2 regions of the Mesorhizobium sp. M0174 genome follow, and region 1 is predicted to be linked to the other one. Evidence: riboswitches for the same ligand, from Rfam matches in the RefSeq annotation. Region 1 holds a riboswitch; the other holds the start of a gene.
What was found. A riboswitch is a leader RNA that binds a small molecule or an ion and turns the genes downstream of it on or off. The one in region 1 is predicted to bind S-adenosylmethionine.

Region 1 (4,805 bases):
GCCGGAAATCGCCGGAATCTATGTGATCGGCGACGACGGCGCCCCGTTCCGCGTCGGCTTCACGCTGTCGAACGAGTTTTCCGACCACGTCACCGAGCGCGTGAATTATCTCTTCCTCGCCCATTCGAAACTGCGCAACGCCTCGTTCGGGCCGGAGATCCTGATCGGCGACCTGCCGTCCGACATTCGCGGCGCTTCACGCATCCTGCGCCACGGCAAGCTGCTTTGGGAAAAGCCGTTCCTGTCGGGCGAGGCGAACATGTCGCACACCATTGGCAATCTCGAGCATCACCACTTCAAATACTCGGCCTTCCGCCAGCCGGGCGACGTGCATGTGCACATGTTCGGCACGGCGACGCTGTCCTTCGCCGACGGCATCAGGACCGAGGCCGGTGACGTATTCGAAATCGAGGCGCAGGATTTCGGCCTGCCGCTGCGCAACCCGCTTGAAATCGAGCAGCCGGTGAAGGTGGCGGTGAAGGCGCTTTGAGGCGTCGATGACAGCGTGATCTCCCCCCTCGTGGGGGAGATTGGCAGTTCCAAACTCATCGCGCGGCGCGGAAATGCTTGGACAGTTTCAGGCCCTGCGCCTGATAGTTCGAGCCGAGATCTGTGCCGTAGAGTGCCTGCGGCCGTTTCAGCATATGCTCGTAGACCAACCGTCCGACGATCTGGCCGTGGTCGAGGATGAACGGCACTTCGTGGCTACGCACCTCGAGCACCGCCCGGCTGCCGGTGCCGCCCGACGCCGAATGGCCGAAACCCGGGTCGAAGAAACCGGCATAATGGACGCGGAACTCGCCGACCAGCGGGTCGAAAGGCGTCATTTCGGCGGCGTAGAGTGGCGGCACATGCACCGCCTCGCGCGACACCAGAATATAGAATTCGTCCGGATCGAGCACCAGCTCGCCGGCACCGCTCTTGTAGAGCGGCTCCCAGAAATCGACGACATCCTGCGCGGCGCGCTTGTCGACGTCGACCAGGCCGGTGTGGTGCTTGCCGCGATAGCCGACCAGCCCGTCCTTGTCGCCGTCGAGATCGATCGACAGCGCGATTCCCCCGCCTGAGATGTTGGGTGGTTCGGTGGCGACCAACATTTCGGCGCGGTGCAACTCGTGCAGCTCGCTTTCCGACAAGAGCGCATTGCCGGTGCGGAACCTGATCTGCGACAGCCGCGAGCCGGTCCGCACGATGATCGGGAAAGTGCGCGGGCTGACCTCCAGATAGAGCGGGCCTTCATAGCCGGCGGCGATCTTGTCGAACTCGTGGCCACGGTCGGTCATTACCCGGGTGAAGATATCGAGCCGTCCAGTCGAGCTTTTCGGGTTGGCGGAGGCGGAAATATGGGCGGGCAGCGCCAGGCTTTCGAGCAGCGGCACGATGTAGACGCAGCCGGTTTCCAGCACCGCACCTTCGGCGAGGTTGATCTCGTGCAGCTTCAGCCGGTTGAGCTTGTCGACAACCCTGTGGTCCGGGCCGGGCAAGAAGGAAGCACGCACTCGCCATGCCTTGTCGCCGAGCCTGAGGTCAAGGCTGGCCGGCTGGATCTGATCGGCATCGAGCATGCGCGGCGATTTCAGCGCGCCCGTCTGGAACAGCTCGGAAATATGCTGATCGGGAAGAATGCCTGTCTGCCGCAAGGGTCTGGCTCCGTTCGAAGGCCGGGCGAGGTCTTGTTCTGTCGCAGGTCCGACCGTGGACGCCTTTGGCACCTGCTTGGTACAACCCTCTTAATCATGCCGGCAATTGACGCAAGCGTGGCGCGGGTCTAAAGCTCGTTATCCCGTGGTGATTTGGCCGGTCGGCTTGCAGCCACGTTAAACAAGTCGCTAAAGGACCGTCGGGCCGCAAGGCCATATGGACCGGTTGCGACTTTCGCGGCCGGTTTTTTGTTGTTTGGACCAATTTTGGTGTTTGGATGGAATGATGACCAAGAAGCGCGATTGGAAGCCTCAGACCGCACTCGTGCATGCCGGGACGCTGCGTTCCGGCTTCGGCGAGACCTCCGAGGCGATGTATCTCACCCAAGGCTATGTCTACGAGACGGCGCAAGCGGCGGAGGCCCGCTTCAAGGGCGAGGAGCCGGGCTTCATCTATTCGCGCTATGCCAATCCGACGGTCGACATGTTTGAGAAACGCATGTGCGCGCTGGAAGGAGCCGAGGACGCGCGCGCCACGGCATCCGGCATGGCGGCGGTGACGGCAGCACTGCTGTGTAGCGCCAAGGCGGGCGACCATATCGTGGCGGCGCGCGCGCTGTTCGGCTCCTGCCGCTGGGTGATCGAGACGCTGGCGCCGAAATACGGCATTGAGGCAACGCTGGTCGACGGCACCGACATCGCCAATTGGGAAAAGGCGGTCAAGCCAAACACCAAACTGTTTTTCCTGGAAAGCCCTACCAATCCAACGCTAGAGGTAGTCGACATTGCCGCCGTGGCGGCACTTGCCAATTCGATCGGCGCCAGGCTGATCGTCGATAATGTCTTCGCTACGCCCTTGCAGCAGAAACCCCTGCAGCTCGGCGCCCACATCGTCGTCTATTCGGCCACGAAGCATATTGACGGCCAGGGGCGTTGTCTTGGCGGCATCGTTCTGTCGGACAAGAAATGGATCGACGAGAACCTGCATGACTATTTCCGCCACACCGGCCCCAGCCTCTCGCCCTTCAATGCCTGGACGCTGCTGAAAGGCCTGGAGACGCTGCCGCTACGCGTACGCCAGCAGACGGAAAGTGCCGGCCGCATCGCGGATTTCCTGGCCGAGCGCCCGCAAATCGCCCGCGTCATCTATCCCGGCCGCGCCGACCACCCGCAAGCGGCCGTGGTCAAGAAGCAGATGTCGGGCGGCTCGACGCTGATTTGCTTCGATGTGAAGGGCGGCAAGCAGGCGGCCTTTGCCTTCCAGAACACACTCGACGTCGTGCTGATTTCCAACAATCTCGGCGACGCCAAGAGCCTGATCACCCATCCGGCGACGACCACACACAAGAACTTGACTGATGAAGCCCGCGCCGAGCTCGGCATCGGACCGGGAACGCTCAGGCTGTCGGTCGGCCTTGAGGACGCCGACGACCTGCTCGAAGACATCGAGCAGGCACTGAGAGTTGCCGGATAAGGGCTGGCCGAACAGAGGCAGCGGGGACGTGCCGATCAGGCGCCGGACGGGGTCTCTTCCAGCTCCGCGACAGTCTTCGTCTGGATAGTCATCACGTTGCCGCGCCAGTCGATGGCGCCGCTCAGCCATCCGCGCGCCCAAACGACGGGAAGCATCAGGTCTCGTGCCATCATCGCCGGGATCGTGCGCGGCGACAGGTGCCATCCCTTGGTCGAGGCCAAGGCGCATTCCGGCAGGTAGGCCGCGACCAGCACGGCGATGGCGGTTGCCGGCAGGCTGACGCCGGCGTCAGCCGCGGCGATCAGTGCAAGCACTAGCGGCGGTGCCGCGCCGATCAGGATTTCGGGGGCAAAGAACAGTGCAAAGGTGACGCGGCGCAGCCGCGCCCAGCGCGCCTGCCGCGACCAGATCTCGCCAAGCGTGCGCCGGCCGAGCGGCTGTTCGAAGGGAGAGGCGACAAGATTGACTCGCAGTCCGAGCCCGTTGACCAGCTTGGTCGCGGCGGCGTCCTCGGCGATCTCGGCGGCAAGCGCGCGGATGCCGCCATTGGCATCGAGCATCGGCTTGTTCCACAACATGCTCTTGCCCTGGGCGAAGCCGAGGCCGAGCGCCTCTCCAGCGTACTGCCAGCGTGCCTGCAGCGTGTTGAGAAAGGCGCATTCGACCTCCCCCCAGAACCCGTCCGGCCGCGAGCCGATTGGCGTCGAGCAGACGAGGCCGGTGTCATGCCGCCACGCCGCCATCAGGTGCTGGACGTAGTCGCTCGACATAAGCACATTGGAATCGGCAAGGATGACCCAGCGATAACGCGCCGCCTCCCAACCCTTCACGCAATTGTTGAGTTTTGGATTGCCGCTGATGCGGTCGTCACCGACCAGAAGGCGGGCGCGAATAGCTGGAAAGCGCGCCATTGCGGCAGTGATCGGCTTGACCACCGGGTCGTCGGCATGGGCGACACAGAAGATGAGTTCGTAGCGCGGCCAGTCGAGTGAGAAGGCGCGCTCCAGCGTCTCTTCGGCAAACGGCTCGACGCCGCGCGCCGGGATGACGATCGATACCGGCGGCGCGTTGGCCGCGGGCGGCGCAATACTGGCTGGTCGCTTCAGCTTCTGCGAAGCTAACAGGATGCTGGCGAGATTTGAAAGAAGGAGGGCTATGGAAAGGAGGGCGGCTGCGAATGTCGGTTCCATCGAGATCTGGTCACTCCAGAAATGCCGGCCGCATGACAGCCGTTTTCAACAATTCGACAGAACGCTGAGTCGTCCGGCACAAGCCTGCACACCATCATTGTCATGTGTCACTCAAATGACATTGTTTTTCGGCACCTGCGCTTGAGATCGGGCAAGAAGATGCTGCGCATCGTTGACCAAACTGCGCTGAGCATCGAAAGTTCCATCTACATTGCTTTGGAGCAGTTTATGTACAGCGCCGTCACCCGCAACATCGAAGTGCAGGTCAGGCCGTTCTATCTGGAGGATCACTCCGATCCGCCGCAAAACCGCTATGTCTGGGGCTACCAGGTGACCATCGACAATCAGTCGGATGAGTTCGTGCAGCTTCTGTCACGCTACTGGCACATTACCGACGGTACCGGCAAAGTCGAGGAAGTGCGCGGCCCCGGGGTCGTCGGCGAGCAACCCGGACTCAACCCCGGCGACAGCTATCAGTATACGTCTGGATGCCCGCTCTCG
Region 2 (4,805 bases), on a different contig from region 1:
CGCCGGCGCGATCTCCGCGGCGACGGTACCCGAAGAGCCTACCGGCACCGAAACGACGACCAGATCGGCATCGCGAACCGCCTCTTTCGCATCCGTCGTGTAGGTGTCGCCGAGGGCGAGTAGGCTCGCCCGCGCCAGCGTCGCTTCGCTGCGCGTCGAAATCGCGACTTGGCCGGCGAGCCCCTCGCGGCGGATGACGCGGGCCAGCGACGAGCCTATCAGGCCGATGCCGACCAGCGCGATCTTTTCGAACATCGGTGAGGTCATGGCGTTCTAGCTTTTCAGGAATGTCGCGAGTGCGGCGACAACGCCGCGGTTGGCCTCTTCGGTGCCGATGCTCATGCGCAGCGCGTTCGGAAAACCGTAGCCGGAAACGCGCCGCAATATGTAGCCGCGCGCACTGAGGTAGTCGTCGGCGGCCGCCGCCGAATGCTTTTTCTCCTCGGGAAAGTGGATAAGGATGAAATTGCCGACACTCGGCGTCACCCGCAGCCCGAGCCCGCTTAATTGCTCGGTCAGCCATGCCAGCCAGGTCTCGTTATGCGCCACGCTGCGCTCGATATGGACGCGGTCGCGGATCGCCGCGATACCGGCCTCGATAGCAGTCGCATTGACGTTGAAAGGCCCGCGCACGCGGTTGATCGCGTCGATGATATGCATCGGCGCATACATCCAGCCGATCCGCGCCCCGCCCAGGCCCAATTTGGAGAAAGTGCGGGTCATGACCACGTTTTCCGCGCTGCCCACCAACTCGACGCCGGCTTCATAGTCGTTGCGCCGGACATATTCGGCGTAAGCGGCATCCAGCACCAGAAGCACGTTTCGCGGCAGGCCGGCATGCAGGCGGCGCACCTCCTGGAACGGCACGTAGGTGCCGGTTGGATTGTTGGGATTGGCAAGGAAGATGATCCTGGTACGCGGCGTCACCGCGGCAAGGATTGCATCGACATCGGCGCGTTCATCGGTCTCCTTGACCGTAACCGGGACGGCACCGGCCGACTGTATGTAGATCTTGTAGACCATGAAGCCGTGTTCGGTGATGATCGCTTCGTCGCCGGGTGCGAGGTAGGTCTGCGCCAGCAGGCCCAGAATCTCGTCGGAGCCGTTGGAACAGACGATGTTCGCCGGGTTGAGCCCGTGCACCTCGGCGATCGCTTCCCTCAGGCGCCTGGCGCTGCCGTCGGGATAGACCGCGAGCTTGTCGGCGACCGCGCGCGCGGCCTCTATCGCCTTTGGCGAAGGGCCGAGCGGGTTCTCGTTCGACGACAATTTATGGACCTTGGCGACACCTTCAGGCGCCGCGCTCTTGCCGGGCACATAGGCTTCGATGTCCATGATGCCGGCGCGGGGCCTTGGACGTGTCTGATCCGGTATCTGGCTCATTCCATGAAATCCGTCGAGATTGCCTCCATCCGGAGGCCGCAGCGGAAATACAAGCCGTGGCCCGGAATGTCGAGGGGCGGCAATTCGGGATCAAGAACTTGCCGTTGACGAAGCCATGCGTCGGTCCTAGAAGAGCAGCGAAAGTCCCGTGGTGATTTGGCCGGTCGGCTTGCAGCCACGTTAAACAACTTGCTAAAGGGCCGTTTGCATCTTGTAACCGGCTTTGCGAAGGCATGGCCGGTTTTTTGTTGCCTGGCTGGTTGTTGCCCAGACCGGCGGTGGACAACTGAAGGCCGGGCAAGGAGATGTGATGGTCGCTTTGCGCGCGCGAAAAACCAACAACGAGGCCGACCAGCCGTCGAGCCCGGTGTTGCGTTTCGGCGCCGACAAGCCGCTCAAGCTCGACGCCGGCACGCTGCTGTCGCCCTTCCAGATTGCCTACCAGACCTATGGCACGCTCAACGACGCGCGCTCCAACGCCATCCTCGTCTGCCATGCGCTGACCGGCGACCAGCATGTCGCCAACACCAATCCGGTGACCGGCAAGCCAGGCTGGTGGGAAGTGCTGATCGGCCCCGGCAAGATCATCGACACCGATCGTTTCTTCGTCATCTCGTCCAACGTCATCGGCGGCTGTCTCGGCTCCACCGGCCCCGCCTCGACCAATCCCGCCACCGCCAAGCCCTACGGGCTCGACCTGCCGATCATCACCATCCGCGACATGGTGCGCGCGCAGCTGATGCTGGTCGAGCATTTCGGTATCGAACAGCTGTTCAGCGTGCTGGGCGGCTCGATGGGCGGCATGCAGGTGCTGCAATGGGCCTCGAGCTATCCCGAGCGCGTCTTCTCGGCGCTGCCGATCGCCACCGGCGCCCGCCATTCTTCGCAGAACATCGCTTTCCACGAGGTCGGCAGGCAGGCAGTGATGGCCGACCCGGACTGGCATGGCGGCAAATACTTCGAGCACGGCAAGCGGCCGGAAAAGGGGCTGGCGGTGGCGCGCATGGCCGCTCACATCACCTATCTGTCGGAAGCAGCGCTGCACCGCAAGTTCGGCCGCAACCTTCAGGATCGCGAAGCCCTGACCTTCGGCTTCGATGCCGACTTCCAGATCGAGAGCTACCTGCGCCATCAGGGCATGACCTTCGTCGATCGCTTCGATGCCAACTCCTATCTCTACATGACCCGGGCGATGGACTATTTCGATCTCGCCGCCGACCATGGCGGCCGGTTGGCCGATGCCTTCGCCGGCACCAAGACGCGCTTCTGCCTGGTTTCGTTCACCAGCGACTGGCTGTTCCCGACCGAGGAGAGCCGCTCGGTCGTGCACGCGCTGAACGCGGCCGGCGCCTCGGTATCGTTCGTCGAGATCGAAACCGACCGTGGCCACGACGCCTTCCTGCTCGACGAGCCGGAACTGTTTGCCGCCATCAAAGGCTTCATCGCCTCGGCGGCGCGGGCCAGAGGGCTCGGCGCATGACCCCGAAAAGTTGCAGGCTTTTCGGATCAGGCTCATGCGCCAGGCAAGTGACGAGCCCATGAGCGTCAACCGCGCCCAGCGCGTCGACCTCGAGGTCGTCGCCGATCTCATCCCGCCGCAGTCGCGGGTGCTGGACGTCGGTTCCGGCGACGGCCTGCTGCTCGAATTGCTGCAGGCGACCAAGAAGGTCGACGGTCGCGGGCTGGAACTGTCGCAGCGCGGCGTCAACGAATGCGTGGCGCGCGGCCTGTCGGTCATCCAGGGCGATGCCGACAAGGATCTCCAATTCTATCCCGATAAGGGCTTCGACTTCGTCGTCTTGTCGCAGACCTTGCAGGCGACCCGCAATCCGAAATTGGTGCTCGACGAACTGCTCAGGATCGGCAACCGCGCCATCGTCTCATTCCCAAATTTCGGCCACTGGCGGGTGCGCTTTTCGCTACTGTTCAACGGCCGCATGCCGGTGACCAAGGACCTGCCCTATTCCTGGTATGACACCCCCAACATCCATTTCTGCACCATTCGCGATTTCGTCAATCTGTGCGACGAGCTTGGCGCGACGGTGGAAAAGGCGACCGCGCTCGACGCCAATGGCCAGCGGATCGGCTTCTCGATGCCGTGGTGGTTCTGGAATTTTTTCGGCCAGCAGGCGGTGTTTCTGCTGAAACGATAAGAGCCAATCGTCGCAGATCGTCCCCTTATTCGAGAACGTCGGTGGCCTTATGCGGGTGCTGGACGCCATCGACCAGGACCACGTCGGACTGAGAATTCTCGGTGCGCAGCGGCAAGATCTCCTGATAGGCGGGCGAGCGGTACCATGCGCGCGCCTGCTGCATGTCTGGAAATTCGATCATGACGAGGTGGCCCGGCCAGGTGTTTTCAACGACTTCCACCTCGCTGCCATGCACGATGAAGCGCCCGCCAAACGGCTCCAGCGTGGCATCGATCTTGTGCAGGTACTCGACGATCTGCGGCCCCGGCGTGACCTGGCGCATATGCGCGACGGCGTAGGCGGTCATGGCTGTACTCCCTGGTGGTCGAAGCCGGACAACCGGCTTGATGGGAGCAGTTTGCCGAGACCTTGCACGCAGGTCGATTACCCCCGAGGTAATGACACTGAATACAAAACCGACGCGCCTCTGCCGTTGCTGCTCCGAACAGGGCCGTGCGCGAGCCCTGCTGTCACCTGAAAAATATTTCCGCCTGGCGCCGATGATTTCCGCACGCCTGCGCTGTCCTTATCGATGAGCGCGCCTGGATGGTCCGGCGGCCGGGAACAGAGAGGTGATCCATGGGATCGTTGCAAGGTCAGAATGTTGTAGTCGTCGGAGGCAGCCGTGGGGTGGGCCGCTCCATCGCGGAGGCCGCCCTCAAGGAGAGAGCGACGGTGCTGGCCGTCGCCCGCGGAAAACAGGCCCTGGCGCAATTTGCCTGGGAGGTCTCGGGCGTGACGACGCTCGCGGTCGATGCGACGGTGGACTCCGCCCCCGATAAGGTCTTCGCCGCGCTGGAGCCGGACGTGCTGGTAATCTGCGCAGGCGCGCTGGCCCCTTCCGCGCCGGTGCACGAACAGAACTGGAAGGCGTTCTCGGCAAATTGGGACACGGACGTCAAGGCATCGTTCCTGTTTTGCCGGGCCGCTCTGCGGCGTCCGCTCAAGCCGGGAACCCGTATCGTTCTGATCTCCAGTGGCGCCGCCTTAACCGGCGGACCACCCAATACCGGCGGCTATGCCGGCGCAAAACGTATGCAGATGTTCCTGGCCGGTCATAGCCAGAAGGAAGCCGACCGGCTCGGGCTCGGCCTTCGCTTCATGGCGCTCGCGCCGATGCGCATCATGCCGGAAACCGGCGTGGGCAAGGCCGGCGTCGACAGCGTCGCTGCCTATATGGGCATCCAGCCGGCGGACTTCATCGCCGCCATGACCGACATGCAAACCCCG

Region 2: linked by a shared signal. The riboswitch ahead of metX (homoserine O-acetyltransferase MetX) and the one ahead of NKJ13_RS16200 (O-succinylhomoserine sulfhydrylase) in region 1 are both predicted to bind S-adenosylmethionine.

What each region holds. Positions count from the first base shown of each region.
Region 1 covers NZ_JAMYTB010000007.1:36,763-41,567, forward strand. The annotation lists gene araD1 (AraD1 family protein) at 1-490, shown strand, start outside; gene NKJ13_RS16195 (2'-deoxycytidine 5'-triphosphate deaminase) at 546-1,640, opposite strand; SAM riboswitch at 1,776-1,853, shown strand; gene NKJ13_RS16200 (O-succinylhomoserine sulfhydrylase) at 1,924-3,114, shown strand; gene NKJ13_RS16205 (ceramide glucosyltransferase) at 3,150-4,304, opposite strand; gene apaG (Co2+/Mg2+ efflux facilitator ApaG/CorD) at 4,533-4,805, shown strand, end outside.
Region 2 covers NZ_JAMYTB010000005.1:68,911-73,715, forward strand. The annotation lists gene NKJ13_RS12360 (prephenate/arogenate dehydrogenase family protein) at 1-267, opposite strand, end outside; gene hisC (histidinol-phosphate transaminase) at 274-1,383, opposite strand; SAM riboswitch at 1,522-1,599, shown strand; gene metX (homoserine O-acetyltransferase MetX) at 1,694-2,863, shown strand; gene metW (methionine biosynthesis protein MetW) at 2,922-3,536, shown strand; gene NKJ13_RS12380 (DUF1330 domain-containing protein) at 3,562-3,882, opposite strand; gene NKJ13_RS12385 (SDR family NAD(P)-dependent oxidoreductase) at 4,155-4,805, shown strand, end outside.